2 regions of the Rhodoferax sp. LS1R11 genome follow, and region 2 is predicted to be linked to the other one. Evidence: riboswitches for the same ligand, from Rfam matches in the RefSeq annotation. Region 2 holds a riboswitch; the other holds the start of a gene.
The links. A riboswitch is a leader RNA that binds a small molecule or an ion and turns the genes downstream of it on or off. The one in region 2 is predicted to bind glycine.
Positions count from the first base shown of each region.

Region 1 (15,741 bases), on a different contig from region 2:
AAAAACAGAGACTGCCACGGGTGTTCTCCTGAAGTGCCGTCCTGAGGTCCTGCTTTAACTCGTTGCGTATTCCGTCAAAGGAACGCACGAGCAGAACAGGTTGCGGTCGCCATAGACGTTGTCCACCCGGCCTACGGGGGGCCAGTACTTGACCTGCTTGAGGGTGGCCAGCGGAAAGCCGCCCACCTCGCGGGAGTAGGGGTGGTCCCACTCGGCACCCATCAGGGACGCGGCCGTGTGTGGTGCGTGCTTGAGCGGGTTGTTGTCTTGCGGCCACTCGCCACGCTCGACCTTGGCAATCTCTTCGCGGATGGCAATCATGGCGTTGATGAAGCGGTCCAGCTCGTCCAGGGTTTCGCTCTCGGTCGGTTCGACCATCAAGGTGCCGGCCACCGGGAAGCTCAGCGTGGGGGCGTGAAAACCATAGTCCATCAACCGCTTGGCCACGTCTTCGGCCGAGATGCCGTTGGCGCCGCCACTGCTTTCCTTCAAGGGGCGCAGGTCCAGAATGCACTCGTGTGCCACATGGCCGTTGGCGCTGGCGTACAGCGTGGGGTAGTGGTCTTTCAGGCGGGCGCTGATGTAGTTGGCGCTCAAAATCGCCACCTCGGTGGCGGCTTGCAGGCCTTCAGGGCCCATCATGCGGCAATACATCCAGCTGATCGGCAGCACCGCCGCGTTGCCCAAAGGCGCGGCAGAGATGGCGCCAACGCCCTTGCTGGGCAGGCCGCCGGTCACGTGGCCTGGCAGGTAGGGCACGAGGTCAGCCACCACACACACAGGGCCCACACCGGGACCGCCGCCGCCGTGCGGAATGCAGAAGGTCTTGTGCAGGTTCAGGTGGCTCACGTCACCGCCAAACTCGCCGGGGGCGGCCACGCCGACCAGCGCGTTCATGTTGGCGCCGTCCACGTAAACGCGGCCACCGTGGGCGTGCACCATCGCGCAGAGTTCTTTCACGCTGGTTTCGAACACGCCGTGCGTGCTGGGGTAGGTGATCATCACTGCCGCCAGATGTTTGCTGTACTGCTCGCATTTGGCTTGCAGGTCCGCCATGTCCACATTGCCCTGCGCGTCGCAGGCGGTCACCACCACGTCGAGGCCTGCCATGTGGGCGCTGGCCGGGTTGGTGCCGTGCGCGCTGGCGGGAATCAGGCAGATATGGCGATGGCCCTGGCCATGGGCTTCATGAAAGGCCTTGATCACCAGCAAACCGGCATATTCGCCTTGCGAACCGGCGTTGGGCTGCAGGCTGATGCCCGCGTAACCGGTGGCCTGGCACAGCCAGGCGCGCAGCTGTTCATCAAGTTCTTTGTAGCCTTGCAACTGGTCGTGCGGCGCAAACGGGTGGATGTTGGCGAACTCGGGCCAGGTGATGGGAATCATCTCGCTGGTGGCGTTGAGCTTCATGGTGCAGCTGCCCAGCGGAATCATGCTGCGGTCCAGTGCCAGGTCTTTGTCGCTCAGGCGGCGGATGTAGCGCAACATGCCGGTTTCGCTGTGGTGTGTGTTGAACACCGGGTGCGTCAAATAGCTGCTGGTGCGGCGCAACCCGGTGGGGATCAGCGACTCAATGCCTTTGTCGAAAGCGGCCACTTCAGGCAGGGCCTGGCAGTCTTTGGCGAAAAAGCTCCAAACCTGCTCGATGTCGGCACGCGTGGTGGTCTCGTCCAGCGAGATACAGAGGTACTCTTTGAAGTAAATACGCAGGTTAGCCCCCGCCGCCTGTGCGCGGGCAGCTATTGAATTAGTAGCATCTCCGGTTTTGACCGTGAGCGTGTCAAAAGCACTGGTGTGGCTCAGCGTGCAGCCCATTTGTGTCAGGCCGCGGGCCAGGATGGCGGTGAAGGCGGCCACGCGCTGGGCGATGCGCTTCAGACCCTGCGGGCCGTGGTAGACCGCGTACATGCTGGCCACGACGGCGGGCAACACCTGTGCGGTGCAGATGTTGGAGGTGGCCTTCTCGCGGCGAATGTGTTGTTCGCGCGTTTGCAGCGCCAGCCGGTAAGTGGGGTTGCCATGCGAGTCCACGCTCACACCCACCAGACGGCCGGGCATGGAGCGTTTGAATTCATCACGGCACGCCAGGTAAGCGGCGTGTGGGCCGCCGTTGCACAGGGGCATGCCAAAGCGCTGGGTGGTGCCCACTACGATGTCGGCATTCCACTCGCCGGGCGGCACCAGCAGGGTAAGCGCCAGCAGGTCGGCGGCCACGATGAAAGCGGCCTGTTTGGCGTGGACCGTTGCCACATCAGCACGCAGGTCGTCAACTCGCCCGCTGGTGGACGGGTATTGCGCCAGCACCGCAAAGTAATCGCGGTTGGCCAGCAGGTCATTCCACTCGGGGCCCGACATAGCGATGAGTACTTCAATGCCCAAGGGCGCGGCGCGGGTCTGAATGACCTCAATCGTTTGCGGATGGCAGTCGCCGGCCACGATGAAGGTCTTGCTTTTGCTCTTGACGCTGCGCTTGGCCAGCGTCATGGCTTCGGCGGCGGCCGTGGCTTCGTCCAGCATCGAGGCATTGGCCATGGGCATGCCGGTCAGGTCGGTGATCATGGTCTGGAAGTTCACCAACGCCTCCATGCGGCCCTGGCTGATCTCGGCCTGGTAGGGCGTGTAAGCGGTGTACCAGGCCGGGTTTTCCAGAATGTTGCGCAGAATCACGCCGGGCGTGTGGGTGTCGTAATAGCCCTGGCCGATGTAGTTTTTGAAAATTTTGTTCTTCGATGCAATCGCCTTCAGTTCGGCCAGCGCTGCGGCCTCGGTGATGGCCGCAGGAATGGCCATCTGGCTGTGGCGCGCAATCGAGCGCGGCACGATGCCGTCAATCAGCTCGCGCCGTGAGCTTGACCCCACGACCTGCAGCATCAAGACCTCATCGGCTTCGTCCACGCCAATGTGGCGGGCCAAAAATTCAGAAGCGTTTTCCAGCTCGCTCAAGGGTTTGGCGGATTGCATCAACATGAAAATTTCCTAAATCAGGCGTTGGCAGAAAAACTGGTGTAGCCGGTTTCGTCCATCAGGGCGTCCAGCTCGGCGGGGTTGGCCAGTTTGACCTTGAAGAACCAGCCCGCGCCCAGCGGGTCGGAGTTGGCCAGGGCCGGGTCGGCGCGCAGGGCCTCGTTCACCTCGGTGATTTCACCGGTCACGGGCATGTACACGTCGGCCGCAGCTTTCACCGACTCCACCACACCGGCGATGTCCTTGGCGGCAAAGGTGGCGCCCACTTCGGGCAGGTCCACAAACACCACATCGCCGAGGGCGTCTTGCGCGTGGTGGGTGATGCCCACGGTGGCGGTGTCGCCATCAATCTTGAGCCATTCGTGGTCGGGGGTGTACTTGATCGTCATGGGGTTCTCCAAAAATGAGATGTCAAAGAAATTTAAAACTTAACCGCGGTAATACCGTGTGGGTACAAACGGCATGGCGACCACTTCCATGGGCACCGGTTTGCCACGCACGATGGCGTTGATTTTCACACCCGGCACGGCGAACTCGGACGCCACGTAGCCCATGGCCACCGGCTTGTCGATGGTGGGCCCCAGCAGGCCGCTGGTGACTTCGCCAATCTTGTTGCCTTGGGTGTCTTGCAGCTCGGTGTGGTCGCGCACAGGAATGCGCTCCAGTGCCATCAGGCCCACACGCTTTTTAGTGCCTTTTAGGCCTGTAGCCCCCGTACTATCTACGAGAGCTGCTAGTATTTTTGTAGCGCCCGGGAAGCCGCCTGCGCGGGCGCCACCGGTGCGGCGCATCTTCTGCATGGCCCAGTTCAGGCTGGCTTCCACGGGGGTGGTGGTGGTGTCGATGTCATTGCCGTACAGGCACAGACCCGCCTCCAGGCGCAACGAGTTGCGGGCACCCAGACCCACCGGTTTGACTTCGGCTTGTGCCAGCAGGGCGCGGGCCAGCGCGTCGGCGTGGTCGTTGTGGACGGAAATCTCAAACCCGTCTTCGCCGGTGTAGCCGCTGCGCGTCAAAAATACGTCAAATTTCTGCGTGCCGGTGTCTACCGCGAAGTTGCCTCCGGTCATGAACACCAGCTTCTCCACGCCGGGCGCCAGGCGCGAGAGGGCTGTTACCGCCTGCGGGCCTTGCAGCGCCAGCAGCGCCATCTCCGGCATCGGAATGACCTGGCAGCGCGTGCCGATGTGGGCCTGAATGTGGGCGATGTCACCCACCTTGCAGGCGCCGTTGACGATGACAAAAATCTCGTTGTTGCCCCGGTTGAAGAACATCAGGTCGTCGATGATGCCGCCGTCCTCATTGAGCAGCAGACCATAGCGCTGCTTGCCCACCGCCAGGTCGATCACGTCCACGGGCATCAGGCTTTCCAGGGCGGCTGCAGCGTCGGGCCCGACCAGACGCAACTGGCCCATGTGGGAGACGTCAAACAGACCGGCGGCAGTGCGCGTGTGGTGGTGTTCGGCCATCAGGCCGCTGGGGTATTGCACCGGCATGGCGTAACCGGCAAACGGCACCATGCGGGCGCCCAGCTCCAGGTGCAAGGCGTTGAGGGGTGTGGTCAACAGGGCGGAAGCAGGGGGCGCGGAGGTCTGGGACATGGCGGTTTCTCGGAGGGCAAGTCAAAAACTCGGCGCCCGCAAGCTGCGTACGCCAAGTGCTGCCCCCGCTGTCCGCTTTACCTGAGAGATTCGCCGGGCCTGCGTGCACCTGTTGCCAGGCAAAAGGTGCGCAGACTGCGGGTTGCTCCTTCGGTGGGCTGCTGGCCATGTGTGGGCAAGCAACCTCTCTCCAGTGGGGTTTCGTCAAAGGCCCTTCGGCCATTCAACGTTGGTCAGTCCTTTTGCCTGAGCGTTCAGACTGCTGCAATCAGCGGTCCTGCGCCTTCGGCGGTCTTCTCGGGGAAAACTCTCTCCTGACCGGATGGGATTCTAAACGAGGTGGGCGGAGGGGGTAAGACAGGCTCTCTTGTTCGCTCGGACTTACTTCAATAGCAACCAGCCACCCAACCATGGTGAGCTTAAGGCAGCGAATCCCATGACATTGAGTAAAACAGTGCCCCAAAATGCCGAGCGAAACGATGCCTTGGTGGATTTGTGACGCAAAAACTGTTGCGCAATGATTCCACCGGGCCAACCTCCGATAAGGCCCAGCATCAACAGCGAACTCTCTTTCGTTCGCCATCGGCCTGTTGCCGCGGCTGACTTGTCGGCGGCGTATGCAATAAAGCAAGCGACACTGAGGAGCAGATACGCGGTCGCGACCATACGCGGTATTGGCCAGAAAACAGCCAAAACCAAATAGAAAGCCATGAAGGCCGGAACGGCAAATAGCGTAGCACCGCCCCATTCGGCCGTTCTATTTCGGACGCGAGGTCGAATGGCCTGACTCGCACTTTGAAGTTGAACATTCTTTGCGCGCTTTTTGCCTTCGCGGTTGAGTTCAACCTCAAATGTCACGCGTTGATTCAACGAGGGACGACCCGCACGAGCCGGGAGGGCTGTGGTGTGTAGAAATATTTCCTGTCCGCCTTGGGCGGTTTCGATGAAGCCGAATGCACGGTCTTCGTTCCAGGATTTGACAATACCTTCGAATCGCATATAAATTAAAAGTGATGTGTGACACACAAATTTTAAGAGGCGAAACTGTATGAGTCGCTCTACATAGACATTCCAGAATGTCTTGGAAATCCATCAAACAGAAAACAAAACGGGGCCAAATGGCCCCGTTTTATTTACCAGTAATCTCGCGTCACATCCCCGCGTAATTCGGCCCCCCGCCGCCCTCCGGCGTCACCCACACAATGTTCTGCGTCGGGTCCTTGATGTCGCAGGTCTTGCAGTGCACACAGTTCTGCGCGTTGATCTGCAGGCGGTCCGTGTTGTCGTCGTTCTTCACGAACTCGTACACGCCCGCCGGGCAGTAGCGGGCTTCCGGGCCGGCATATTTGGCTAGGTTGATCGACACGGGAACCGATGCATCTTTCAGCGTCAAATGCGAAGGCTGCTGTTCTTCATGGTTGGTGTTGCTGATGAACACGCTGGAGAGGCGGTCAAAGGTGAGTTTGCCGTCCGGCTTGGGATAAATGATGGGTTTGCACTCGGCTGCGGGCTTCAGGTAGGCGTGGTCCGGCTTGTCGCGGCGAATCGTCCAGGGGATGTTGCCGCGCAGGACGAATTGCTCAAACCCGTTCATGAGGGTGCCCACGGTCAGGCCGTGCTTGAACCAGTTTTTGAAGTTGCGGTCTTTGTTGAGCTCGGTGTGCAGCCAGCTCTTCTCGAACGCTTCGGGGTAGGCACTCAGTTCGTCGTGCTGGCGTCCTGCGACCACGGCGTCATAGGCCGCTTCAGCGGCCAGCATGCCGGTCTTGATGGCAGCGTGGCTGCCTTTGATGCGTCCCACGTTCAGGTAACCCGCATTGCAGCCGATCAGGCAGCCACCGGGGAATACGGTCTTGGGCAGGGCATTGATGCCACTGGCATTGATGGCGCGTGCGCCATAGGACAGGCGCTTGGCTGTGACTTCGCCTTTGTCGTTCTCGAAGTAGTAGCGCACGTTGGGGTGGGTCTTCCAGCGCTGGAATTCTTCAAACGGGCTCAGGTACGGGTTGCTGTAGCCCAAGCCGGTGACAAAGCCCACGGCAACCTTGTTGCCTTCCATGTGGTACAGAAAGGCGCCGCCGTAGGTGTCGCTTTCCATGGGCCAGCCGGCGGTGTGCATCACAAAGCCAGGCTTGTGGCGGCTGGGGTCAATCTCCCACAACTCTTTGATGCCGAGGCCAAAGCTTTGCGGGTCACGCCCTTCGTCCAGTTTGTACCTGGCAATCAGTTGCTTGCCCAGGTGACCGCGTGCGCCTTCGGCAAAAACGGTGTACTTGCCCAGCAGCTCCATACCCAGCTGGAAGCTCTCCATCGGTTCGCCGTCTTTGCCCACACCCATGTTGCCGGTGGCGACGCCTTTGACGGAACCGTCGTCGTTGTAGAGCACTTCAGCGGCGGTGAAGCCGGGGAAGATTTCAACGCCCAGCGCTTCCGCCTGCTCGGCCAGCCATTGGGTCACCGCACCCAGGCTGATGATGTAGTTGCCGTGGTTGTGCGCGAAGGGCGGCAGCACCATGTTGGGCACACGAAAACCCGATTTCTCACCCAGGAAAACATAGGCGTCGTCGGTCACCGGTTGGTTCAGCGGCGCACCGCGTTGTTTCCAGTCGGGAATCAGTTCGGTCAGGGCCTTGGGGTCCATGATGGCGCCCGACAAGATGTGGGCGCCGGGCTCGGAGCCTTTTTCGAGCACCACGATCGAGAGGTCGGTTCCTTTTTCAGCGGCCAACTGCTTGAGGCGGATGGCCGTGGCCAGGCCACCGGGGCCGCCGCCGACCACGACCACGTCGTATTCCATCGCTTCACGGGGGCCGAACTGGGTCAAGATTTCCTGGTTTGTCATCGTGTGTCTCGTTTGAGGGGGTCGCTTGATAATAGGGCGGTGCCTGGTCGTCACACCATGCGCCAAGGGCAATGTCAATTGTTCTGCGGATTTTATTCGGTGACCCGATGGCCCTGAGGGGTCAATACCTGTTCAGTGGAGATTCTCTTATGGTTTACAGCATCGATCCTTCGGGCCGCCTGGCTTTTGTGACCGGCGCATCCAGCGGTTGGGGTGCCGAGTTTGCCAGAACATTGGCACGCGCCGGTGCTGTCGTGGTGCTGGCGAGTCGCCGGATGGACAAGCGCAAGGACCTGGACGCCGTGCTGATTGGGTTTGGATGCTGAGGGGGATCGCGGCCGGTTTGGCGGCTGGCGCCTTGTGGGGTCTCGTTTTTGTGGTGCCGCGCGTGACGCCGGGTTTGTCATCGGTTGACCTGACGGCTGGCCGGTTTGTGAGTTATGGCGCCGTCGCGGCGCTGATGATGGCCGTCACTTGGCGCTCACACCAGTGGCCCACGGTGCCCCAGGCCTTGACGGCCCTGGGCTTGAGCCTGGTGGGTGCAACCGGTTACTACCTGCTGCTGGCCCTGGCCATTCACCGCGCGGGGACCGAGGTGCCCACGCTCATCATTGGCACCATTCCGCTTTGGGTCATGTTGCTGGGCAAGCCGGTGGGTTTGAAATGGTCCTCCTTGTTGCCCGGGCTGGTACTGACGTCAGCGGGTCTGGTGCTCATGATGAATGCCATCCCGGCGGGGGACGTCGCGCCGGGGCATGGTGGCTCGCAGTTCTGGTGGGGCGTGCTGCTGGCCACGGTGGCCATGATGTGCTGGACTGCCTTTGCTATTCTGAATGCGGCCTGGCTCAAGCGGCATCCCGAGGTCAGTGCCGCCGAATGGACCAACTGGATCGGCATCGCCACCGGCGTGGGGGCCCTGATACTGTGGTTGCTGGCGGGTTCTGATGCAAAAGAGCTTCTGGCCCTTGATAACCGTGCGGAGTTAGCTATTGTTTGTATAGCAACTGGCGTGGGCTCAGCCTGGCTGGCTAGCATTTTGTGGAACGTGGCCAGTCAACGACTGAGTGTCAGCCTGTGTGGTCAATTGATTGTCAGCGAGACACTCTTTGCGCTTTTTTATTCTTTTGTGTGGGACGGCACCTGGCCGAGCCCGTCACAAGGGGTGGCGGCGGTGCTGTTCACGCTGGGCATTCTGGCCTCCATCCGGGCGCATCGCTGATGGGCTGGACGACCCAAAACCCTTGCCGTGGCCCAGCACGGGCCTGGGTGGGCGCGAACGGCTCGCTCAGTGCGCGCCTGGCTGCAGCGGGTCAGGTTTTCAGCGTTCAGTTGCTCGCTCAGGGGCGTCAGGCACTTTCCCCGGATGAGTCGCGTGCGCTTGGGTTGCCCCAGGTCCAGGCCGGTTATGTGCGTGAGGTGGTGCTGCGGGTTGATGGTCTGGCTGTGGTGTTTGCCCGCAGCGTGACGCCGTATGCCGCCTCGCACGGGCCTTGGCGTGCGATTCGCGGGCTGGGTCTGCGGCCCTTGGCCGATGTGCTGTTCACACGCCAGGGCATCTCACGCTCGCCGCTGGCGTTTACCGGGCTGAAGCCCTCCAGCCGTTGGCGGCACCAGGTGGCCCACGGCTGGCAGCAGGCGGGGGGCGGGGCCTTGGCCTTGGGGGCCTTGCCTGCGCGCCGTTCTGTTTTCACCCGCGGTGGCGCGCCCTTGCTGGTGATGGAAGTATTTGCATCGCCACAGCAGCCCTGGGCTTGGCCGGTTTCACGGCGCGTCAGCGCGCCCACTCGTCTATTGAGGAAAAAACCATGAAGATCGAATGCCCGTTGCAGGGGCTGCTCAGCTGAGGCTTATTTGACCTTCGGTGCCCGCCCCATCGTATAAAACTCGGGGTTGGGCATCATGTTGCTGAACGAGGCCATGCGGTTGGAGAGGCCAAAGAACGCGGTGATGGCGGCAATGTCCCAGGCGTCTTCGTCGGTGAAACCGTGGGCTTGCAGGGCGGCAAAGTCGGCCTCAATGATCTCGTCGGATTTGAGGCATACTTTCATCGCAAAGTCCAGCATGGCACTTTGGCGCGGTGTGATGTCCGCCTTGCGGTAGTTCACCGCCACCTGGTCAGCGACCAGCGGCTTTTTCTCGTAGATGCGCAGAATCGCACCGTGCGCCACCACGCAGTACAGGCACTTGTTGGCCGCGCTGGTGGTGGTGACGATCATCTCGCGGTCACCCTTGCTCAGGCCCGAGTCTTTCTTGAGCATCAAGGCATCGTGGTAGGCAAAAAAGGCCCGCCACTCGGCCGGACGGCGGGCCAGCGCCAGAAATACATGGGGCACAAACCCGGCTTTTTCCTGCACCTCCAGCACTTTGGCGCGAATGTCGTCGGGCAGGTCTTTGAGTTCGGGGGCAGGGTAGCGGGGCATGGTGAATCCTTTGATGTGGTCAATAGGGATGGAAGAATACAGGCTGTCGCCGCTAACATGGCACCTTCACTGGAGACCGTATGACTGCTGCCAACACAAACCCACTTATCGTTACTTCCGACGCATCGGCCTATGACCAGGGTCTGGCCATGCGCAAGCAGGTGATGGGCGAAGACTTTGTGGCCACCGCGTTTGCCAACGCCACGCCTTTCACCCAACCGATTCAGGACCACATTACCCGTGCCGCCTGGGGCGATGTATGGCAGCGCCCGGGCCTTGACCTGAAAACCCGCAGCCTGATCACCGTGGCCATGCTCACGGCGCTGGGCAAGCAAAACGAACTGAAGGGCCATGTGCGCGGGGCATTGAACAATGGCGCCACCGCCGCTGAAATTCAGGAAGTGCTGCTGCATGCCACGGTGTATTGCGGCGTGCCCGCTGCCGTGGAGGCGTTTCGCACCGCCAATGACGTGGTGGGTGGCCAGGTGTGAGGGTGGCCTGTTATGGCCGTGTGCCTTCAACCGTGGTGTCGTTATTCCCCGCTTCCGCCGTATCAGATGACAGGGCTTGAGCCTGAGTGTCTTCGGCGGGTTGAGGTGAAAGTCGTTTGTGACGACTGCGCCTGCTGTTGCGCGAACGTCGGCGCGCCGCTTTGGCGCGTTTGTGGGCCCGCAATAGCTTGATGCCATACCCCAGGAGATAAATGGCTACAGCTGCCGCGGCCCAAGGGGTGAGTTCATCAATCAGTTGCTCCAACATGATGGAGGCCCGCAGTTGCTCCTCCTTGACCTCGGCTTCGGTCCGGGGCCGCCCGGCCGTGTTGGAGGCGTCGCCGTAATTTCCCCAGGAGGTGGCTCTGGGTTCGTTGCCATTCCGGTCGTCGGACGAAAGGTCGCCGTCGGCCCGTTCCTTGAATTCATGGTTTTTGCGCAGACCGAGCTCGGATTCCATGTTGCGGACCGCGTTCAGAATGCCGGTCTGGGCCAGGTCGTCGTGCAGGGGACGAAGCGTTTCCTTGATGGAGTTGCCGATTTCATGCCCCAATGGGACATCCGCGGCCATGCGCGGTGCAGCGCCTGGCGTGGGGGTCAACCCGAAGTTCTGAAGGTTCGGCGCAGTGATGTTGGGGGTGTTGGTGGCGCGGGGTTCCCGCGGTTCAGTGGCTGGCGCTTCGGTGAATACGGGTAAGTTGATTGTTTCGTCATGGGGCTCCAGGGCGAGCCCGGAGACTGCGTTCGTTGTCGGTGCCGCGACGGCTAACCCCGGCACGCCGCAGGTCAAAGCCAGGACGAACGTGATTTTTAAGACGAGATGCCGATGATCAATGGAATTGTCCATACATGATGCTGTTTCGGCATTCACTATAAACGCTAACCCGCCATTAATTTGTGGACCAGGTCCCCCGTGTTGGACGCTTTGTACTTGCGCATGAGCCGGGCGCGGTAAATTTCCACCGTACGGTGGCTGATGTCGAGTGTTTTGCCAATCTCTTTGCTGGTCAGACCATCCATCAGGTGAGCGGCAACCTCACGCTCACGGGCCGTCAGCTCCGCCTTGACCGGGCGGCGCGAACTCAGGTCATCAAAGGTCCAGATGCCCGCCTCATGCGGATCGGCCTTGTTGAGTGCGCGGCCCGTGACATGGCACCAGAAGGTTTCGCCACTGGCGCGCTTCATGATGCGGTCGTCCGCATAAGTGCCATTGCGGTTCAGAATGGGTTCGATGCGCAGGCCGGTTCGTTCAAACTCAATGACGCTGGGGTACAAGACCTGAAACGATTGGCCCACCAGCAGTTCGTGTGAGGCGCCAAACATCTCGCACAGGTAGCGGTTGCAGTCCACCATCGTGCGATTGCGCGAAAGCGCCAGGCCCACGGGGGCTTGATCAAAGGCCAGTCGGTAGTCGATATCCATGTGATTTTTGCGATCCCTGTTAGGGTTTGTACTTTACGAAAAACTACGTATGCGCTTAGGTAGTATCGTAATGCCATTATTTGTTTGAAGGAGATCGACCCGTGAACAAGATTTACCCAAGCGCGAGCGCCGCGCTGCAAGGCATCGTCAGTGACGGCCAGCTCATGGCGGTAGGCGGCTTTGGCCTGTGTGGCATTCCCGAGGCGCTGATTGACGCCTTGCGCGACAGTGGTGTTAAAGACCTCACGGTCATCTCCAACAACGCGGGTGTCGACGGCTTTGGTTTGGGCAAGCTCCTGGAGACCCGGCAGATCAAGAAAATGATCTCCAGCTACGTGGGTGAGAACAAGGAGTTCGAGCGCCAATACCTCGCAGGCGAGCTGCAGCTAGAGTTCACGCCGCAGGGCACGCTGGCCGAAAAGCTGCGCGCCGGTGGTGCCGGCATCCCGGCGTTTTACACCCGCACCGGTGTCGGTACGCTGGTGGCGGAAGGCAAGGAGAGTCGCGAGTTCGATGGGCATGTCTACATCATGGAGCGCGCGTTGCTGCCTGAGGTGTCCCTGGTCAAGGCCTGGAAGGCTGACAAGAGCGGCAATTTGATCTTCAGGCGCACGGCACGCAACTTCAACCCCGCCGTGGCCATGGCCGGCAAGATCACCGTGGTGGAGGTCGAGGAGATTGTTGAAACGGGTACCTTCGATCCCGATGCCGTGCATTTGGCAGGCATTTACGTACACCGCCTTGTGCTCAATGCGAACCCTGAAAAGCGCATCGAGAAACGAACCATCACCGAGAAAGCAGGAGTCTGATCATGGCCTGGACACACGACCAAATGGCAGCCAAGGCTGCACAGGAATTAAAGGACGGTTTTTACGTCAATCTGGGCATTGGCTTGCCCACGCTGGTGGCCAACTTTGTCAACCCGGACATCGAAGTCTGGTTGCAAAGCGAGAACGGCATGCTTGGTATCGGCCCGTTTCCCACCGAAGACGAGGTTGATGCGGACCTGATCAATGCGGGCAAACAAACCGTGACCACCATCCCCGGCTCCAGCATTTTTGGCAGCCACGACAGCTTTGCCATGATCCGTGGCGGCAAGATCAACCTGAGCATCCTGGGTGCCATGCAGGTCAGCGAAAAAGGCGACCTGGCCAACTGGATGATCCCCGGCAAGATGGTCAAGGGCATGGGCGGCGCGATGGACCTGGTAGGCGGTGTCAAGAGCGTGGTCGTTTTGATGGAGCACGTGGCCAAGAAGAAGGATGGCACCATTGATCTGAAGATACTGCCCAGCTGCACTTTGCCGCTGACGGGTGTGGGTGTCGTGGACCGCATCATCACCGACCTGGCGGTGCTGGACGTGACACCGCTCGGCCTGAAGGTGGTGGAGATGGCCCCCGGCGTGACCCGTGAGGAATTGCAGGCCAAGACCGGTGTGCCGCTTCAATAGGCGGCTTGGGTCAAGGCCCAGGTGATGCGCGCAAACTCAGTCTGGAGTTGAGCGCGCAATACCGGGTCCAGGTTTTTCAGCGGGTCAGCGGCCCGCAGTTTTTCCCGCCACGCGTCGACTGACAGGCGGGGTGTCTTGCAGGCAAAAAAGATGCTGTTGCTCTTCTCCTGCGAGGCCACTTCAAAGACGTTGCCATCAAACGCGTGCTGGATCCGTCTGGCCACCACCGCGTGATCTGCGTCATCGTGATGGCGGTTGACCACCAAAATGCCTTGCGGTGTGAGGGCGCCAAAGCACTCCTCGTAAAACCTTTGGGAACACAGCTGCTTTGCCTGGCCCTGGTGGTCGAATCCATCCACCAGCAGCACGTCATACGCCAGCGATTTATGGGCGATAAAGCTGGCGCCGTCCGCGCAGACGATGTCGATGCGCTCGGGGTCTTCAGGCACTTCAAATTCATGGCGCAGGGCAATGACATCCGGATTAATTTCAATCGCCGTGAAGTGCGTCGTGGGCAAATGCAGGTAACAAAACTTGAGCAGTGAGCCGCCGCCCAACCCAATCATCGCCATGTTGACCGGTTGCTGATTGAATAGCAAAAATCCCATCATGGTGCGGGTGTAGTCCACCGCCAGCTCACTGGGGCAGCCGTTCTTCATGCGGCTTTGCAATTGGTCCAGCGTGAAGTACAGGGACTTGTACCCGTCGGCTGAAAACACAAACGGGGCGTCGCAAGCGATCGCCCCGTTGACCTTGTCAGATGTGGGTCTGGACGGGTTCCCGGCAGGGGTCATCGTTTGAAACCCGCCAGGATGCCGTGGGTGATGCCTTAGCCAGCCAGCGCCGCCTTGACGGCTGCCGACACCTGGCCCATGTCTGCCTTGCCGGCCAGACGTGTCTTGACCGCACCCATGACCTTGCCCATGTCGCCAGGGCCGGTGGCGCCAAGCTCGGCGACGATGGCGCGTACTTCAGCGCTGACTTCTTCGGCGCTCAGACGTTGCGGCAGGTAAGCCTCCAGCACCTTGACTTCAGAGGCTTCCTTGTCTGCCAGATCCATGCGATCAGCTTGGGTGAACGCGGCGATCGAGTCTTTGCGCTGCTTGATGAGCTTGTCAACAATGGCAACCATGGCCACGTCGTCCAGCACCACGCGCTCATCGACCTCTTTTTGCTTGGCCGCGGCCAGCAGCAGGCGTATGGTTCCCAGGCGCTCACTGTCTTTGGCGCGCATGGCATTTTTCATGTCTTCGGTGATCTGGTCTTTGAGTGACATTGGGTTAGTTCCTTGATGTGTGCATTGGGAATGAAAGAGGTGCTGAAATAAAAAAAGCCCACCTGAGCGTCCCCGGTGAGCTTTTTTTGAGGCCTCAAGAGCCTTGCAAGGCGTACTGGATCAGTACATCTTTTTAGGCAACTGCATGGCGCGGATACGCTTGTAGTTGCGCTTGACGGCAGCAGCCTTCTTGCGCTTGCGCTCAGCGGTTGGCTTTTCGTAGAATTCGCGCGCGCGCAAATCAGTCAAAAGGCCGAGCTTTTCAATGGTGCGCTTGAAGCGACGCAGGGCTACGTCAAAGGGTTCGTTTTCTTTTACACGGATCGTTGTCATTACGTAATGTTATCCAAAATGTGCCGACGCCGGTCATGAGGGGAGATCGAGCCCCACACGCCACGTACAGCGATGTTCCCCGCTTAAAAGTTGATCAGGCAGCGGGGGTTTGCCAGCAAAGCCTAGGATTATAGCGTTTCTTGCGCCAGATTCAAAGTGCTCTGTGCAATTGACTTCAATGCGAATTGAGTGCCAAATTTCGCAGTGGTCCGCTGGTGTGTCCTCCCGCCATGACTTCCCGGGCTGCCTACCTGCAATCTCCACCAAAAAACCTGCGTCGCCCAAAGGCAAACCCATGATCCACATATGTTGTGAGCGCATTCTGACCGGCTCGCAGAAGATTCTTGTTGCGCAGGCGGCCATCAAGGAAACCAGCCAGAATGCCCCGCCGCCCGTGCCCGCCCGGTAACGGCTTTTTGGTGCGTCTTCCATGGCGGCACCCGCCAAAATGGCTGTGCAAGCCGGCAAGAAATGGAGCGATGGCAAGACCTTGGGGGTGTATTTCATGGACGGTTCGGCAACGCAAAAAGCGCGTGTCAAGGCGCATGCCGTGAAGTGGTCAGCGTTTGCCAACCTCAAGTTCAATTTTGCGGCGAGCAAGAACACGGCCCACATTCGGATCTCCTTTGTGGCGGATACGCGTTCGTGGTCTTATATCGGGACCGATTGCCTGGGTATTCCCAAGGCCGAACCCACCAGGAATTTCGGCTGGCTCAGGGATGACACCGACGACACGGAGTACGAACGCGTGGTGGTGCACGAGTTTGGGCACGCGTTGGGTGCCATTCATGAACACCAGAACCCCAAGGGCGGCATAAAGTGGAACCTGCCGTCGGTCTACGCCTACTTTGGTGGGCCACCCAACAACTGGAGCAAAGAAGAGACCGACAACAATGTGGTTGGCAAATATTCGGTGGACCAGCCCAATGCGTCGACCTATGA
Region 1 covers NZ_JBWMAW010000004.1:269,153-284,893, reverse strand. Annotated here, with positions in the region: gene AC097N_RS07980 (L-serine ammonia-lyase) at 1-18, opposite strand, end outside; gene gcvP (aminomethyl-transferring glycine dehydrogenase) at 55-2,967, opposite strand; gene gcvH (glycine cleavage system protein GcvH) at 2,982-3,353, opposite strand; gene gcvT (glycine cleavage system aminomethyltransferase GcvT) at 3,393-4,565, opposite strand; glycine riboswitch at 4,624-4,769, opposite strand; glycine riboswitch at 4,790-4,892, opposite strand; gene AC097N_RS07960 (DUF1294 domain-containing protein) at 4,947-5,564, opposite strand; gene AC097N_RS07955 (electron transfer flavoprotein-ubiquinone oxidoreductase) at 5,716-7,407, opposite strand; partial or broken gene AC097N_RS07950 (SDR family NAD(P)-dependent oxidoreductase) at 7,557-7,727, shown strand; gene AC097N_RS07945 (DMT family transporter) at 7,727-8,626, shown strand; gene AC097N_RS07940 (chorismate--pyruvate lyase family protein) at 8,626-9,216, shown strand; gene AC097N_RS07935 (peroxidase-related enzyme) at 9,255-9,827, opposite strand; gene AC097N_RS07930 (carboxymuconolactone decarboxylase family protein) at 9,908-10,318, shown strand; gene AC097N_RS07925 (hypothetical protein) at 10,329-11,165, opposite strand; gene AC097N_RS07920 (LuxR C-terminal-related transcriptional regulator) at 11,198-11,740, opposite strand; gene AC097N_RS07915 (CoA transferase subunit A) at 11,842-12,549, shown strand; gene AC097N_RS07910 (3-oxoacid CoA-transferase subunit B) at 12,552-13,190, shown strand; gene AC097N_RS07905 (spermine/spermidine synthase domain-containing protein) at 13,184-13,984, opposite strand; gene AC097N_RS07900 (GatB/YqeY domain-containing protein) at 14,020-14,466, opposite strand; gene rpsU (30S ribosomal protein S21) at 14,587-14,799, opposite strand; gene AC097N_RS07890 (hypothetical protein) at 15,230-15,741, shown strand, end outside.
Region 1: it holds a riboswitch for glycine, as region 2 does, so the genes downstream of both, gcvT (glycine cleavage system aminomethyltransferase GcvT) here and AC097N_RS11705 (D-amino acid dehydrogenase) in region 2, are expected to answer to the same signal.

Region 2 (15,741 bases):
GAGGTGTGCGGCGTGATCGTGATGTGGGGATGCAGCCAGAACGGATGCGCGGCAGGCAGCGGCTCAGTGCGAAACACGTCCAGCGTGGCGCCCGCCAGATGGCCGCTGTCAATCAGGGCGATCAGGTCCTCGTCCACCAGGTGCGCACCGCGGGCCACGTTGATCACAAAGCCCCCCGGCTGCAGGCGTGACAGGGTCTCGCGGTTCATGATGCCCTGGGTGTCGGGCGTGAGCGGCAGCAGGTTGACCAGCACGCGGCTGGCGGCCAGAAAGTCGTTGAACTGCGCTGCGCCCGCAAAACCGCGGACACCCGCCAGCGTTTTGGCGCTGCGGCTCCAGCCATTGACCGGAAACTCGAACACGCCCAGCGCCTTCGCCACCCGCTCGCCCAGCACGCCCAGCCCCATCACGCCCACCGCAAAAGCGGCCCGGCTGCGCGGCTTGCGGTACGACCATTTGCCCACCTTCATGTCGGCCTCGTAGCCGTCAAACTCGCGGAAGTGACGGATGACGGCGTGGCACACGTACTCGGCCATTTGCACCGACATGCCCGCATCATCGAGCCGCACCACCGTGGCGTGCTGCGGCAGACGCAGCTTCAGCAGCGCGTCCACCCCGGCCCCGATGTTGAACACCCCTTTGAGTTGCGGCTGTTCGTCAAAAAACTGCTGGGGCGGCGCCCACACCACGGCATGGTCGGCGGGCGATGCGCCGGGTTGCCAGAGGTCCACCCGGGCAGCGGGCAAAGCGGCGCGCAGGCCCGCCAGCCACGGATCGGCCTGGGTGTCGGTACAACAAAAAGTGATTTTCATGGGCGCCAAGCGTACACGGACTCTACGGCGCGCATCGCTGTCAAGGCGAGCCTCAGGCCACCAGCTTGAGCAACTCCGCCCCTTCGGTCACCTGGTCACCAGGCGCGTAGAGCAACTCGGCCACCACGCCGTCCATGGGCGCGGCAATGGTGTGCTCCATCTTCATGGCGTCCATCACGGCCAGCGCCTGGCCTTTGGTGACCTTGTCGCCCGCCTTCACGGCAAACGACACCACCTTGCCCGGCATCGGCGCCGTCAGGCGGCCACCTTCGACCTGCGCATCCCCGGCATGGGCGAGCGCATCAATTGCTACTATTTGTGTAGCGCCTTGCGCAGTGAATACATGGGCTACAGCCCCATTGATATAAACATTCACAATCTGGCGCTGTGATCCCAGGCGCACGTCAATCCCCGGGGTCGCCGGGCCAAACGAGAACACCGCCGGTTCTCCCGCCACGTCCAGTTGCAACGCGCCGTCGTGCAGCGTGGTCATTTGCACCACGTGCACCACGCCCTGAAACTCGTAGTCAAACCGGCGGGTGCTGGGTCCGTGTGAGCGCCAGCCATCGCGTCGTGCCCACGGGTCCAGCCACACCACGCGGCTGCCCACCTGGGCTTCTTCCGCCTGTTCCTGCAGCAGCGTGTGGGCAATGGCCCCGGCCACGGCCAGGCTCAAACCGACTTTTTCCTGCTTGAACAGCACGGCCTCTTCCCGCGGAATCAGCCCGGTATCGAGATCGGCCTGCGCAAACGAGCGGCTCTGCACCACATTGCGCAAGAACTGCACGTTGGTGTTGAGCCCCACGATGTGCGTTTGGGCCAGTGCCGTGTCCAGCCTTGAGAGGGCTTGCTCGCGCGTGTCGCCATGCACGATCAGCTTGGCCACCATGGAGTCGTAAAACGGCGAGATCGGATCCCCCTCGCGCACGCCAGAGTCCACGCGCACGCCGCCGCTGTTGCGCGCAAAGGTCACGCAGTCCGGCAAGCCGTACACATGCAGGGTGCCGGTGGCGGGCAAAAAGTTGTTGTCCGGGCTTTCGGCGCAAATGCGCGCCTCGATGGCGTGGCCGGTGATCTTGAGCTGGTCCTGCGCCAACGGGAGCGGCTCGCCCGACGCCACGCGCAGTTGCCACTCCACCAGATCCTGCCCGGTGATGGCCTCGGTCACGGGGTGCTCCACCTGCAGCCGGGTGTTCATCTCCATGAAGAAAAAGATCATCGAGCCATCCGGCTTTTGCTCGACGATGAACTCCACCGTGCCCGCGCCGACGTAGTTGACGGCCCGGGCCGCCGCCACCGCGGCCTCGCCCATCTCTTTGCGAAACGCGGGCGTCATGCCCGGCGCGGGCGCTTCTTCCAGCACCTTCTGATGGCGGCGCTGCACCGAGCAATCGCGCTCAAACAGGTACACGTAGTTGCCCAAGGTGTCGCCAAACACCTGAATCTCGATGTGGCGCGGACGCTGCACATATTTCTCGATCAGCACCGCGTCATCGCCAAAGCTGTTGATGGCCTCGCGCTGGCAACTGGCCAGCGCGGCGGCAAAGTCTTCCGACCGGTCCACCGCCCGCATGCCTTTGCCGCCGCCGCCCGCGCTGGCTTTGATCAGGACCGGATAACCGATGCTGTCGGCCTCGCGCTGCAGCAGTGCCGGGTCCTGGTCCTCCCCGTGGTAACCCGGCACCAGCGGCACGCCCGCCAGGTTCATCAACCGTTTGGACTCGGCCTTGAGCCCCATGGCCTGGATGCTGGACGGCAGCGGGCCGATGAACACCAGACCGGCGTCCGCGCAGGCTTGCGCAAACTCGACGTTTTCGCTCAAGAAACCATACCCGGGATGAACCGCCTGCGCGCCCGTGGCCTGGGCCGCAGCAATGATTTTTTCCCAGCGCAGGTAACTGTCTTTGGGCGCACTGCCGCCAATGTAGACCGCCTCGTCACACACGCTCACGTGTTTGGCGTTGGCATCCGCATCGGAGTACACCGCCACGGTTTTGATGGCCAGGCGCCGGGCCGTGGCTGCCACGCGACAGGCGATCTCGCCCCGGTTGGCAATGAGGATTTTGTTGAACATGTTGTGTCTACCTGAGTTGAGTCAATTGCGTGCCGCCAAACCAAGCCCTGATGCGACGCAGCAGCGCTTTGAAAAACCTCATCAGCACCACCAGCAAGGCGATGCTGATGACCAGAACGATGGCCAGCGCGATGCCAAAAGCAAGCGGATGCTGGGTGGCCAGCCACAGGGCCGCCACGACCAGCCCGTCTTCCAACAGGCTGACCAGAATATTGGAGAACGGCTCGGGCGAGGTGTTGACCGCCGCCCGCGTGCTGACCTTGATGGCGTACGACGTGGCCGCCAGCGAGCCGCCCAGCAGCCCCGCCACCAAGCCCAGGGTGGCGTTGTCCGCCCCAAAAACACCGGCCGCCAACGCGGCACCGCCCGGCACGCGAATGACCGAGTGCACCAGGTCCCACAAGGAATCCAGCCCGGGTATCTTGTCGGCAAAAAACTCGATGAACAGCATGAAACCGCTGCCCAACAGCACGGCCGGGTGCTGCAACACCGACAAGCCCGGCGGCAAGGGCAGCCAGCCCAGCCAACCGGCCAGCCCGGTCATGAACACCACGGCATACAGCCGCAAACCACTGGCCCATCCCAACACGCCAGCCAAGGCCAGCAGTTGGGCCATGTCCAGGCCGTGCGCGCTGCCCTGCGCCGCGCTGGAGAGGGATTGCCAGAATTGAAGCAAGGTGTCCATGATGACGTGCGACAACTCGCCTATTGCGCGACAGGCGTCACAGCCCGCACGCTGGTCAAAGCGGCATTGACAGGCGCTTTCACCCAGACGACGGCACCATTGACGGCGTAAAGCTTGCAAGCTTGTTTGGCCGCTTTTTCACACGACACCAAGACCCGCTCAGTGGGGTCCGTGGGCAAGGTCTGATCCGCCGGTTTCAGACTCCAGGCATGCCCAAAAAAGCCATTCGTCGACACCGCAAATGCGCGGGGCGTTGGTTTGGTCAGCCATTCACGGTAAGCCGCCCGGCCCTTGTCACCCAGGTAGGGGATGGCGTCAACGTCGTCAATATTGGCAAATCCCGAGGCCGTGTAACCGACCGGTGCAGATGGACTGGCCAATGCGAGGGGTAGTGCGGATGCACCGACCACGGCGACTCTCGGCGCGCTTTGGGGGAGCGGCGCATCCGCGGAAATCATGATCGGCGCCGCAGGAGCCGCCAACCGGGCCGGGGCCTTGGTTTTCGACACATTCGCTGCACTGGTCGACCCCATCAACTCACTCACGGTCAACTCGGCGAATTTGTCATAAAGCCAGGTCATGCGCGTGCCATCCTGACCGCCACCCCAACCGCCCAGGCCGTAAGAAGCACTGATCTTGAACGAATGCAGGGTTCGCCCCCGCGCATCCAGAACCTGCACATGCCCATCGATGGAGTCCGTGCCCGCCATGACGCCGAAAAGCACCGCACTGACAGCGGAGCGAACCCGAAATTCATCAATCGTCACATTGACTTTGTACGCGGCGTCTGATTTCAACAAACCGTTGCCGTCCAGACGGCGCTGCAAGTACCCGGCCAACTCCTGTGCATTGAATTGCGGATTGTCGACCTGCAACCGCCGGGCTTGATCGGTCATCACCAGCTCCATCATGCTGTAGCTCGCACCCACCAGTTTGGCATGCCCGTTAGCGCTACCCGCGTCGCGCTGTACGGTACCCGCACATCCACTCAACCCCACAGCAGCCAGCCAAGCCAGCGTGATCAGCAATACCCGCATTGAATTCCCCTTTGAAAAGGACTACATCCTAAACACACCAAACTTCGTTTCCGGGATCGGCGCATTGAGCGATGCACTCAAGCCCAGCGCCAGCACGCGGCGGGTGTCCGCGGGGTCGATCACGCCGTCGTCCCACAGGCGGGCGGTGGCGAAATAGGGGTGGCCTTGCTCTTCGTACTGGCGGCGAATCGGCGCCTTGAAGGCTTCTTCTTCCTCGATGCTCCAGGCGCCTCCCTTGAGCTCAATGCCGTCGCGCTTGACGGTGGCCAGCACGCTGGCCGCCTGCTCGCCGCCCATGACCGAGATGCGGGCGTTGGGCCACATCCACAAGAAACGGGGGCTGAAGGCACGGCCGCACATGCCGTAGTTGCCCGCGCCAAAGCTGCCGCCAATGATGATGGTGAACTTCGGCACTGCTGCGGTGGCCACGGCGGTCACCATCTTGGCGCCGTTGCGCGCAATGCCTTCGTTCTCGTACTTGCGCCCGACCATGAAGCCGGTGATGTTCTGCAAAAAAACCAGCGGAATCTTGCGCTGGCAGCACAGCTCGATGAAGTGCGCACCCTTCAGGGCCGACTCGCTGAACAAAATGCCGTTGTTGGCGATGATGCCCACCGGCATACCCTCAATATGGGCAAAGCCGGTCACCAGCGTGGCGCCATAACGCGGCTTGAACTCGTGGAACTCGGACTCGTCCACGATGCGGGCAATGATCTCGCGCACATCAAACGGTTTGCGAGTGTCGACCGGAATCACGCCGTACAACTCCTCTGCTGCAAATTTAGGAGCAACAGGCGCTTGTACAGCGGGCGCCAGCACCTTCTTTTGGTTCAAATGCGACACTGCTTGCCGCGCCAGCGCCAAGGCGTGCAGGTCGCTCTGCGCCAGGTGATCGGCCACGCCGGACAGGCGCGTGTGCACATCACCACCGCCCAGGTCTTCGGCCGTGACCACCTCCCCCGTGGCGGCCTTCACCAGCGGCGGACCGCCCAGAAAAATCGTGCCCTGGTTCTTGACGATGATGGTCTCATCGCTCATGGCGGGCACGTAGGCACCACCGGCCGTGCAACTGCCCATCACCACGGCAATCTGCGAGATGCCCTCGGCACTCATGGTGGCCTGGTTGAAGAAGATGCGTCCGAAATGGTCGCGGTCCGGAAACACCTCGTCCTGGTTCGGCAAATTGGCACCGCCCGAGTCCACCAGGTAGATACAGGGCAGGCGGTTTTGCTGCGCCACCTCTTGCGCCCGCAAGTGCTTCTTGACCGTGAGCGGGTAGTAAGTGCCGCCTTTGACCGTGGCGTCGTTGCACACAATCATGCAGTCCACGCCGCTCACCCGGCCAATGCCCACAATGACACCCGCGCAGGGCGCGCTGTCGGAGCCATCACGGTCGGGGTACATGCCCATGGCAGCCAACGGCGACAGCTCCAGAAACGGCGTGCCGGGGTCCAGCAGCATCTGCACCCGGTCCCGCGGCAACAGCTTGCCGCGACCGGTGTGCTTGGCGCGGGCGGCGTCGCCGCCACCCAAGGCCACCTTGGCAATCTGGACGTTGAGGTCATCTACCAGCGCCTGCATGGCGGTGGCATTGGCCTGGAAATCGGCAGAGCGGGCGTTGAGTTTGGTATCAAGAACGGACATGGGGTTCTCTCTGAAGTTCAATAACGGCAGCGGGTTGGTGCGCCATTGTGTACCCCGAAGCATAGAAGCGCCAGGGAATTTCCGGATGCCTCACAGGTTGCAAATCGTGCCATATGGAAAGATACTCTGAGCCATGCCAACGTCCACACCTGCCTCCCTCAACACGACCATCCGTGACCCAACGGGCATTGCCGCGACACCCATTGCATTTGTGGGCGCCATTATGGAGGCCTATGCACGTCAGGGAAAAAGCCCTGAACAGGCCCTCGCGCTGGCACAAATCACGCCACCCAGCCTGATGAATCCGGCATCGCGCATCACCGCCGCGCAAATGGAACGCATCTCCGGTGCCGCCATGCAGGAGTTGGACGACGAGGCGCTGGGCTGGTTCAGCCGCCGCCTGCCCTGGGGCAGCTACGGCATGCTGGTGCGCGCCTCCATCAGCGCGCCCACGCTGGGCGTGGCGCTGCAACGCTGGTGCCGCCACCACCGGCTGATTGCCGACGACATCACCTGCCAACTCAGCGTGACCGGCGACCAGGCCAGGCTGGCCATCACCGAGCACCGCGACTTGGGCACCCTGCGCGAGTTTTGCCTGGTCTCGGTGCTGCGCAACGTCCATGGCGTGGCCTGCTGGCTGATTGACTCACGCATCCCGCTGAAAAGCGCGCAGTTTCCGTATGCCGCACCGCCCCACGCCGAGGTGTACGGCGTGCTGTTCTCCAGCCCCACCGCGTTTGACACCTCACCGGCAGGCATCTGCTTCGATGCGCGCTACCTGGCCTTGCCACTGCGGCGCGACGAACACGCGTTGCAGCAGATGCTGCAACGCGCCCTGCCGTTGACCGTGCGCCAGTACCGGCGCGACCGCCTGCTGGTGCAGCGCGTGCGCCAGGCGCTGGTGGCCCACCCGGCGGACACCCACAGCGCCGACGACCTGGCCACCCTGCTGCATGTGTCGCCCCGCACCCTGCACCGCCAGTTGAAAGACGAAGGCGCCTCCCTGCAGGCGCTGAAAGACGACGTGCGCCAGAGCCGTGCGCGCGAGTTGCTGCTGCGTACCGCACGGCCGGTCAAACAAGTGGCGCAGGCGGCGGGGTTTCAGAATGAAAAAAGTTTTATCCGGGCGTTCAAGAGCTGGACAGGAAAGTCTCCGGCGGAGTTCCGGCGCTTGGGTTGAGTCATTTCCCTCCCGCGCCCTAGCACAACTCGCCCACCCGACACTGCACAAATTTTGTGGATAACTTTGTGCAGCAGCCCCGGAACAACCGTGCCAAAGCCTTGTCTGGCGCGGCCTGCAGCACGGTGCCTGCGAAACAGGCAGGGGTCCATGGCGAGGGCAAATGAGTTGAAAAAAAGTTCATGCACATGTTTTGTGGATAACTTTGTGGAGCACCGCAGGGAAAACAAGCCAATTCCCCATCTGGCAGTGCTTTCAACGCAGTGCCTACTAAATAGGCAGCAGGTATAAGTCACAAAACAAGTGCTTTCAAGCTCTATTTACATAACAGAAAGTTCGCTTGAAACCGGGCCCAAGACCTATTTTTTCAAACCAATTTGAAAATACAAAGAAGCTGCCTGGCCCCATGGCGCAGTGATGAAAGCATTTCTTTTCTCATGCACAGCTTCTGTGGATAAGTTTGTGTACCAGCGCCGGGACAACCCGCCAAAGCCTGATCTGGCGCGGGCTGCAACACGGTGCCTGCCAAACAGGCACTCGGTCAAAGAGCGGCCAGCAAGGCAGGCAAGTCACCCATATGGCCGAACAATTGAGCCGCGCCGGCCGCCAACAGCGCAGGCCCATTCGCCGGAATCGGGCAGTACGCCCACACCGTGGCGCCCGCCGCCACGCCGGCCGTGGTGCCCACCGTGGTGTCCTCGATCACCAGGCACTGGTGGCCTGGCGCATTCAGGTGACGCGCGGCGGCCAGGTAGACGTCGGGCGCAGGTTTGGAGCGTGGCATCTCGTGGCCGCTGAACACCCGACCGGTGAAGAACGCCATCAAACCCACCTGGGTCAGCTGCATTTCCACCTTGAACCGGTCCGCCCCCGAGGCGCAGGCAATGCGCTGGCCGGTGTGGCGGTGCGCCGCCTGCACGGCCGCGTCGGCGCCCGCGATGATCTCCAGGCGCTGCGTTAACTCATGGTTGCGGCGGGTGTAAAAGAGCTGCATCCACGCGTCGGTGAGCGGCTGGCCGGTGTGCGCTTCAATCGCCACGCGCTCGTCACGCACCGACTTGCCGACAAAGAAGCGCATGCACTCCGGCGCTGTCATGGCCCAGCCGCGCTCCTCCAGCATGTCACGCAGGACGGCATTGACAATGGGCTCGCTGTCCACCAGCACGCCATCACAGTCAAACAGGATTGCTTCAAATTTCATAGCATGCTCCGCAAGTTCCATATGGGCTACAGCCCGTTTTTGTTAAAAATATTGGACAAATGACTTCAGGGTGCTGGTCGCTCGCCGCCCAGGGACTGCACCAGTGCCTTGAATTCGGGGGACTGCTGCAGGATGTTGCTCCCCGCCTCAATCAGACGGCTCACGTCCGCACCCGGAATGGAGAACGCCGTGGGAATCTGGAGCAGCCCGCGGCGCCCCAGCGGCTCGGGCGCATCCCGCAGGTTGACGTTGACCACATGAATCTGGGCCTCCGGCGCAAACGAATCGGCGCCGTCGGCCGTGGCGCGGCGCAGTTCACGCCGCCACGCTTGAGCGGTGTCGCTCAGCAGACCCAGCGTTTCCTGTGTGGCCCGCGCGCCGGAGCCAAACAGCAGCGCATCCACCACCTGCGAGGTGCGGGGCACGGTGTCGCTGTCATCAATGCGCTCGGACGGGTCGCGCTCGGCATTCACCGCAATGATCACCAGCTTTTCGATGGCGATTTTGGACGAGCGCCGCACGCTGTCGCGGATGCCGCCGTCGGCCAGCGAGCGGTCCAGCAGGCTGCGCAGGCCCAGGTTGTCGGCCAGGCCACCATCCACCAGGTGGATGTAGGGGCGGACTTTGGCATCCAGGTAGGTGCGCTGGTTGTCTTTGAGCAAGCGCACGCGGTAGTCGCTGGTGGACGAACCGGCAACCTCCCGCGGAGGGCTCGGGCAGTTGGCGTTGTGGTTTTTCAGGGTCATCGGGCTCAGCGCGATCGGCACCGCGGACGAAGCGGCCACGGCAAACGACAGCGGCACACTGGCCAGGTCCGAGCAAATCAGCGCAAACTGGTTCCAGGTGAACTCAAAGCTGGAGCCCAGCGACAGGTCGGTGGCCGAAATCAGCAGGCGCGGCTGGCCGGCGCGGGTGCCCAGATCACCGAAGGTCTTGCCTTCATACAGCGCGTCCAGCCGCTGCGCGAGCAGGTTGCTGCGGCCAAACCAGGGCGACGACAGGTCATGCAGGCGGCCAGGGTGCAGCATGTCGTTGATGAGCGTGTTCTGGAAGTTTTGCCGCAGGTAGGCAGACTCGAAAGTCGAGAAGGTCTTCTCGCCAAAAGCCGCGTAGTAGGCCGCAATGATGCTGCCGCCCGAGACGCCACTGATGACGTCCAGCTCGTCGAGCAGCGCAAATTCGCGCTCATGCCAGCGTACCCGCGTCTGGCGCAAGGCATCGAGCACGCCGTAGCCAAACGCCGCAGCACGCGCACCGCCGCCCGACATGGTGACCACCATCACCATCGAGCGCTCGTCGGCCGCCGGGGCATCCGGCGGCGCGGCTGGCAACGCACGCGCCTGCGGCTGCATCGGCAGGTTTTGCCAGGGGTGCAAACTGGAACACGCCCCGAGCAGGGCGACCGCTGCCGCCGCCATGCCGCAGCGCACCGGACGCATCAACACGTCAATTCCCATGGCCCGCCCCGCCTCAGGGTTTGGTTTGGCGCCGGGCCTTTTGGGCTTCAAGCGTTTCGGTGGGGGCGCCCTGTTTGACCCACTCGGCATACCCACCGTCAACGTGCGCCACGTTGGTCATGCCCATGTCCTGCAAGGCTTTGGTCGCCAGAGCGCTGCGCCAGCCCGCGCCGCAGAACAGGATGAACTCTTTGGACTCGTCGGCGAACAAGGGCTTGTGGTACGGCGAGGCCGGGTCCACCCAGAATTCGAGCATGCCGCGCGGCGCATGAAAAGCGCCCACCACGGTGCCCTCGGCCAGTTCACGGATGTCACGGATATCCACGATCTGCGTCCTGGGGTCGTTCAGGCGGGCCTGAACCTCGGGCACCGAATAGGTCGTGACCTGGGCCATGGCCTCATCGACGAGTTGCTGGTAGCCTTTGGTGATGGGCATGGGGTGCTCCTGGTTGTCGCGATGGAAAAAATGGGCTGACCAGCGAGGGCCACCGCCGCAGTGACATAATCCCGTCCATGATATCGGGAGAGTCTTGAAGCAGTCTCCCTGCATACAAGCGCCGAAGGAGCAACCGCCCCGGAATCTCTCAGGCACAAGAACCGGTATCAGTTCAGCAAACACTCTGAAGAGTGACCGGAGCTAGTCTTCCGGTCCACCGCAGGAGCAAGCGCCCACCGTCCACGGACGGGGTGTGAATCTCTCAGGTCCAAAACAGAGGGGGCGACGGTGTCGAATGTCCGACGCCGTCCCAACCCCCGACTCTTTTTTGGATCTTCCTCATGAAAAAAATAGCTGTTATCGGCGGTGGCATCACGGGCATCACCACCGCGTATGCGTTGGCCAGGCGTGGTTTTACGGTCACCCTGTTTGAGAAACACCGCTATGCCGCGATGGAAACCTCATTTGCCAACGGCGGACAACTCTCGGCCTCCAACGCCGAGGTCTGGAACCACTGGTCCACGATTGTCAAAGGCCTCAAGTGGATGCTCACCCATGACGCGCCCCTGCTGGTGAACCCCAAGCCCAGCTGGCACAAGATATCGTGGTTTGCCGAGTTCATTGCCGCCATGCCGCACTACGAGAAAAACACCATCGAGACGGTGCGCCTGTCGATGGCGGCGCGCGATCACCTGTTTGCCTGGGCGGCACAGGAAGGCATCGACTTTGACCACCAACGCGAAGGCATTCTGCACATCTACCGCGACAAGGCCGGCTTTGACCACGCGGGCAAGGTGTCGCAGATGCTGGCCAAAGGCGGCCTGCAACGCCAGGCGGTCACGCCTGCCGAAATGCGCGCCATTGAACCCACACTGGCTGGCGAGTACTACGGTGGCTATTTCACGCCCAGCGACTCCACGGGTGATATTCACAAATTCACCGCCGGGCTGGCCGCTGCGGCAGAGCGGCTGGGTGTGCGCACGCTGTATGGCCAGGACATCCGCTCGGTGCGCAGCGATGGCAAGCAGGTCACCCTGACCACCGGGGACGGCGCCCACGCCGACACGCTGGTGTTTGACGGCGTGGTGGTGTGCGCAGGCACGGCCAGCCGCGCGTTGGCCGCGCAACTGGGCGACCGGGTCAACATCTACCCGGTCAAGGGTTATTCCATCACCGTCAATCTGCTGGACGCGCAAAGCCAGACCTCGGCCCCGATGGTGAGTTTGCTGGACGACGCCACCAAGCTGGTGACCAGCCGCCTGGGGCAGGACCGCCTGCGCGTGGCGGGCACGGCCGAGTTCAACGGCATGAACCGCGACATTCGCGCCGACCGCATTCGCCCGCTGGTGGAATGGGTGCAGCAATGTTTTCCGGGGGTACGCACCGACAGTGTGGTGCCCTGGGCCGGTCTGCGCCCCATGATGCCCAACATGCTGCCGCGCGTGGGGCGGGGCCGTTCGCCCTGTGTGTTTTACAACACCGGCCACGGCCATCTGGGCTGGACACTCTCGGCCATGACGGCCGACATGATTGGCAACCTGGTGGACAACAGCCTGGGCGCCAAGGCACTGCCCGCCTCCCTGCCCGGCCGCACGCCGGTCTCGGCCTGAGTCACCGGCAGGCGGGTCAGGCCAGCGCGCGCTGGATGATGATTTTCTGCACGTCGCTGGTGCCTTCGTAAATCTGGCACACGCGCACGTCGCGGTAAATGCGCTCGACCGGAAAGTCGCTCACGTAGCCGTAGCCGCCCAGCGTCTGGATGGCGACGCTGCAAACCTTCTCGGCTATCTCGCTGGCAAACAGCTTGGCCATGGCGGCTTCTTTGAGGCACGGACGCCCCGCGTCCCGCAGCGCGGCGGCGTGCCAGATGAGCTGGCGCGCCGCTTCCAACTGCGTCGCGCAGTCGGCCAACCTGAAACCGACCGCCTGGTGGTTGAAGATGGCCGTGCCAAAGCTCTGGCGCTCCTTGGCGTAGGCCAGCGCCACCTCAAAGGCGCTGCGCGCCATGCCCACACTTTGCGCGGCAATGCCGATGCGCCCGCCCTCCAAGGCACCCAGCGCGATTCGGTACCCCTCGCCTTCCGCCCCAATCAGGTTTTCGGCGGGGATGCGGCAGTTGTCAAAATTGATCTGCGCGGTGTCGCTGCTGTGCTGGCCGAGCTTGTCTTCCAGCCGCGCCACCACGTAGCCCGGCGCGTGGGTGGGCACCAGAAAAGCACTCATGCCCTTCTTGCCCGCGCCCTTGTCGGTCACGGCAATGACGATGGCTACATCGCCATTTTTGCCGCTGGTGATGAACTGCTTGACGCCGTTGATGACGTATTCGTCACCGTCCTTGACCGCCGTGGTGCGCAGGCTGGAGGCATCGGAGCCCACATGCGGCTCGGTCAGGCAGAAGGCGCCCAGCATCTGGCCCTGGGCCAGCGGGGTCAGCCACTGCTTCTTCTGCGCTGCGTTGCCATAACGCATCAGGATGGCGTTGACCGGGCAGTTGGTCACGCTGATGGCGGTACTGGTGCCGCCGTCACCGGCGGCGATTTCCTCCAGCACCAGGGCCACCGTCAGGTAGTCCATGTTGGCGCCACCGAACTCCTCGGGCACGCAAATGCCGTAGGCGCCCAACTGGGCCAGGCCCTGGTGGGCCGCCTTGGGAAAATGATGTTCCTTGTCCCACTTCGCGGCGTTCGGCCACAACTCCGCTTGGGCAAAATCGCGCACGGCGTCGCGGATCATTTCCTGGTCTGGGGTCAGCAACATGGGTCAGGCCCGAGGGCATCCGTTCAAAATTTATAAGAAATCGGGCGCTAGCCCAGATACAACGTGCGCTAGCAGCTATCTAATTTATAGCATTTCCAGCGCCACAGCCGTGCCTTCGCCCCCGCCAATGCACAGGGTGGCGACGCCTTTTTTGAGGCCACGGGCCTGCAGCGCGTACATCAGGGTGACCATGATGCGGGCGCCGGACGCGCCAATCGGGTGGCCCAGCGCGCAGGCGCCGCCGTTCACGTTCACGATGTCATGGCTCAGGTTCAGGTCATGCATCAGCGCCATCGGCACCACGGCAAAGGCTTCGTTGACTTCCCACAGGTCCACATCTTTCACGGCCCAACCGGCTTTGGCCAGTGCCTTGTTCACGGCGCCCACTGGCGCGGTGGCGAACCAGTTGGGTTCTTGCGCGTGCACGGCGTGGCTCACGATTTTGGCCAGCGGCTTGAGCCCCAACCTGGCAGCGGTGGACGCGCGCATCATCACCAGCGCGGCCGCGCCGTCGCTGATGCTGGAGCTGCTGGCGGCGGTGATCGTCCCGTCTTTTTTGAACGCGGGCTTGAGGGTCGGGATTTTTTCCAGCTTGACCTTGCCGGGCGCCTCATCGGTGGCAATCACCGTGTCACCGGCACGGCCCTTGACCGTCACGGGTGTGATTTCAGCCGCAAACGCACCTGATGTCGTCGCGGCTTGTGCCCGCTTCACGCTGGTGATGGCGAAGTTGTCTTGGGCTTCACGGGTGAAGCCGTACTTGGCGGCGCAGTCTTCGCCAAAGGTGCCCATGGAACGGCCCGCCTCGTAGGCGTCTTCCAGGCCGTCGAGCATCATGTGGTCGAACATGCGGTCGTGGCCAATGCGGTAGCCGCCACGGGCTTTTTGCAGCAGGTAGGGCGCGTTGGTCATGCTCTCCATGCCCCCAGCCACCACCACGTCGGCACTGCCCGCGACGAGCATGTCATGCCCGAACATGGCCGCGCGCATGCCGGAGCCGCACATCTTGGACAGCGTCACCGCGCCCGCGCTGATGAGCAAGCCGCCCTTGAACCCGGCTTGGCGCGCGGGCGCCTGGCCCTGACCGGCCATCAGGCAGTTGCCGAACAGCACTTCATTCACCGAATCAGGCGCAATACCGGCGCGTTCCACCGCGGCCTGGATGGCGACGCCACCGAGGTCATGCGCCGCAAGGCTTGAAAAATCGCCCTGAAAACTTCCCATGGGGGTGCGCGCGGCACCCACGATCACGATCGGGTCAGACATACCAAACTCCTTGAAGAATAAAAAAGCTGAATAGTTTTAAATCGGGTCAAGTCAACGCGGCTTGATCCCGCACAAACGAAAACCGTCTTTCGCGGTCATACGGAAACACGTCAATCACGTCGCCCGCCTGGATGCGGTCTTTGTGCCCCTGCCAGAAGCTCGCCTCCAGCAGGTCGGCGTGGTGCTTCATGAACACCTGGCGCACGGCCGGGTTGCCCAGCAAAAACGGGCCAAAGGTTTCGGGGAACACATCGCGCGGGCCCACGCTGTACCAGACCTCGCCCGACATCTCGTCTTCTTCGTTTCGGGGCGCGGGCACCTTGCGGAATTTGCAGTCGGTGATGTATTCAATCTCGTCGTAGTCATAGAACACCACCTTGCCGTGGCGCGTGATGCCAAAGTTTTTCCAGAGCATGTCGCCGGGAAAGATGTTGGCTGCCACCAGGTCCTTGATGGCGTTGCCGTACTCGACCACGCCACGCTCGATCTGCTCGCGTGCCCGCACGGCGGCCGGGCCCTCAGCGGCGGCATTGGCACCGCCCGCGTCAAACGCTTCCTGCAGGTAGATGTTGAGCGGAATCATGCGCCGCTCGATGTACACGTGCTTGATGATGACCTCCAGATGGCCATCGCCATCACGGTCGCTGATCTCCAGCTGGCTGGGGGCGAACTTCTCGATTTCCCGGATCAGCTCGTCGTCAAACCGCTCGCGCGGAAACGCCACTTCGCTGTACTCCAGCGTGTCGGCCATGCGGCCGACACGGTCGTGCTGTTTGACCAGCAGGTACTTGCCCTTGATCTGCTCGCGGGTGGTGTCTTTTTGCGGCGGGTAGTAGTCCTTGATGACCTTGAACACATAGGGAAACGAGGGCAGGTCAAACACCAGCATGACCATGCCCTTGATGCCGGGCGCGATGCGAAACTTGTCGCTGGAGTGGCGCAGGTGGTGCAGAAAATCGCGGTAAAACAGCGTCTTGCCCTGCTTGGCCAGGCCCAGCGCGTTGTAGATTTCATTGCGTGGTTTGCGCGGCATCATGCTGCGCAGAAACTGCACGTAGGCGCTGGGGATTTCCATGTCCACCATGAAGTAGGCGCGCGCAAAGCTGAACAGCATCAGCAGGTCGTCTTCGCCAGACAGCACGGCATCAATCACCAGCGTGTCGCCCACCGGCGCATGCAGCACCGGTAGCGC
Region 2 covers NZ_JBWMAW010000008.1:142,940-158,680, forward strand. Annotated here, with positions in the region: gene AC097N_RS11660 (2-hydroxyacid dehydrogenase) at 1-812, opposite strand, end outside; gene AC097N_RS11665 (ATP-binding protein) at 865-2,886, opposite strand; gene AC097N_RS11670 (DUF4126 domain-containing protein) at 2,894-3,571, opposite strand; gene AC097N_RS11675 (DUF4410 domain-containing protein) at 3,592-4,608, opposite strand; gene AC097N_RS11680 (carboxyl transferase domain-containing protein) at 4,630-6,252, opposite strand; gene AC097N_RS11685 (AraC family transcriptional regulator ligand-binding domain-containing protein) at 6,386-7,432, shown strand; gene AC097N_RS11690 (HAD family hydrolase) at 7,974-8,633, opposite strand; gene AC097N_RS11695 (patatin-like phospholipase family protein) at 8,699-10,090, opposite strand; gene AC097N_RS11700 (rhodanese-like domain-containing protein) at 10,104-10,526, opposite strand; glycine riboswitch at 10,601-10,700, shown strand; glycine riboswitch at 10,701-10,813, shown strand; gene AC097N_RS11705 (D-amino acid dehydrogenase) at 10,868-12,136, shown strand; gene AC097N_RS11710 (acyl-CoA dehydrogenase family protein) at 12,153-13,283, opposite strand; gene AC097N_RS11715 (acetyl-CoA C-acyltransferase) at 13,368-14,549, opposite strand; gene aceK (bifunctional isocitrate dehydrogenase kinase/phosphatase) at 14,596-15,741, opposite strand, start outside.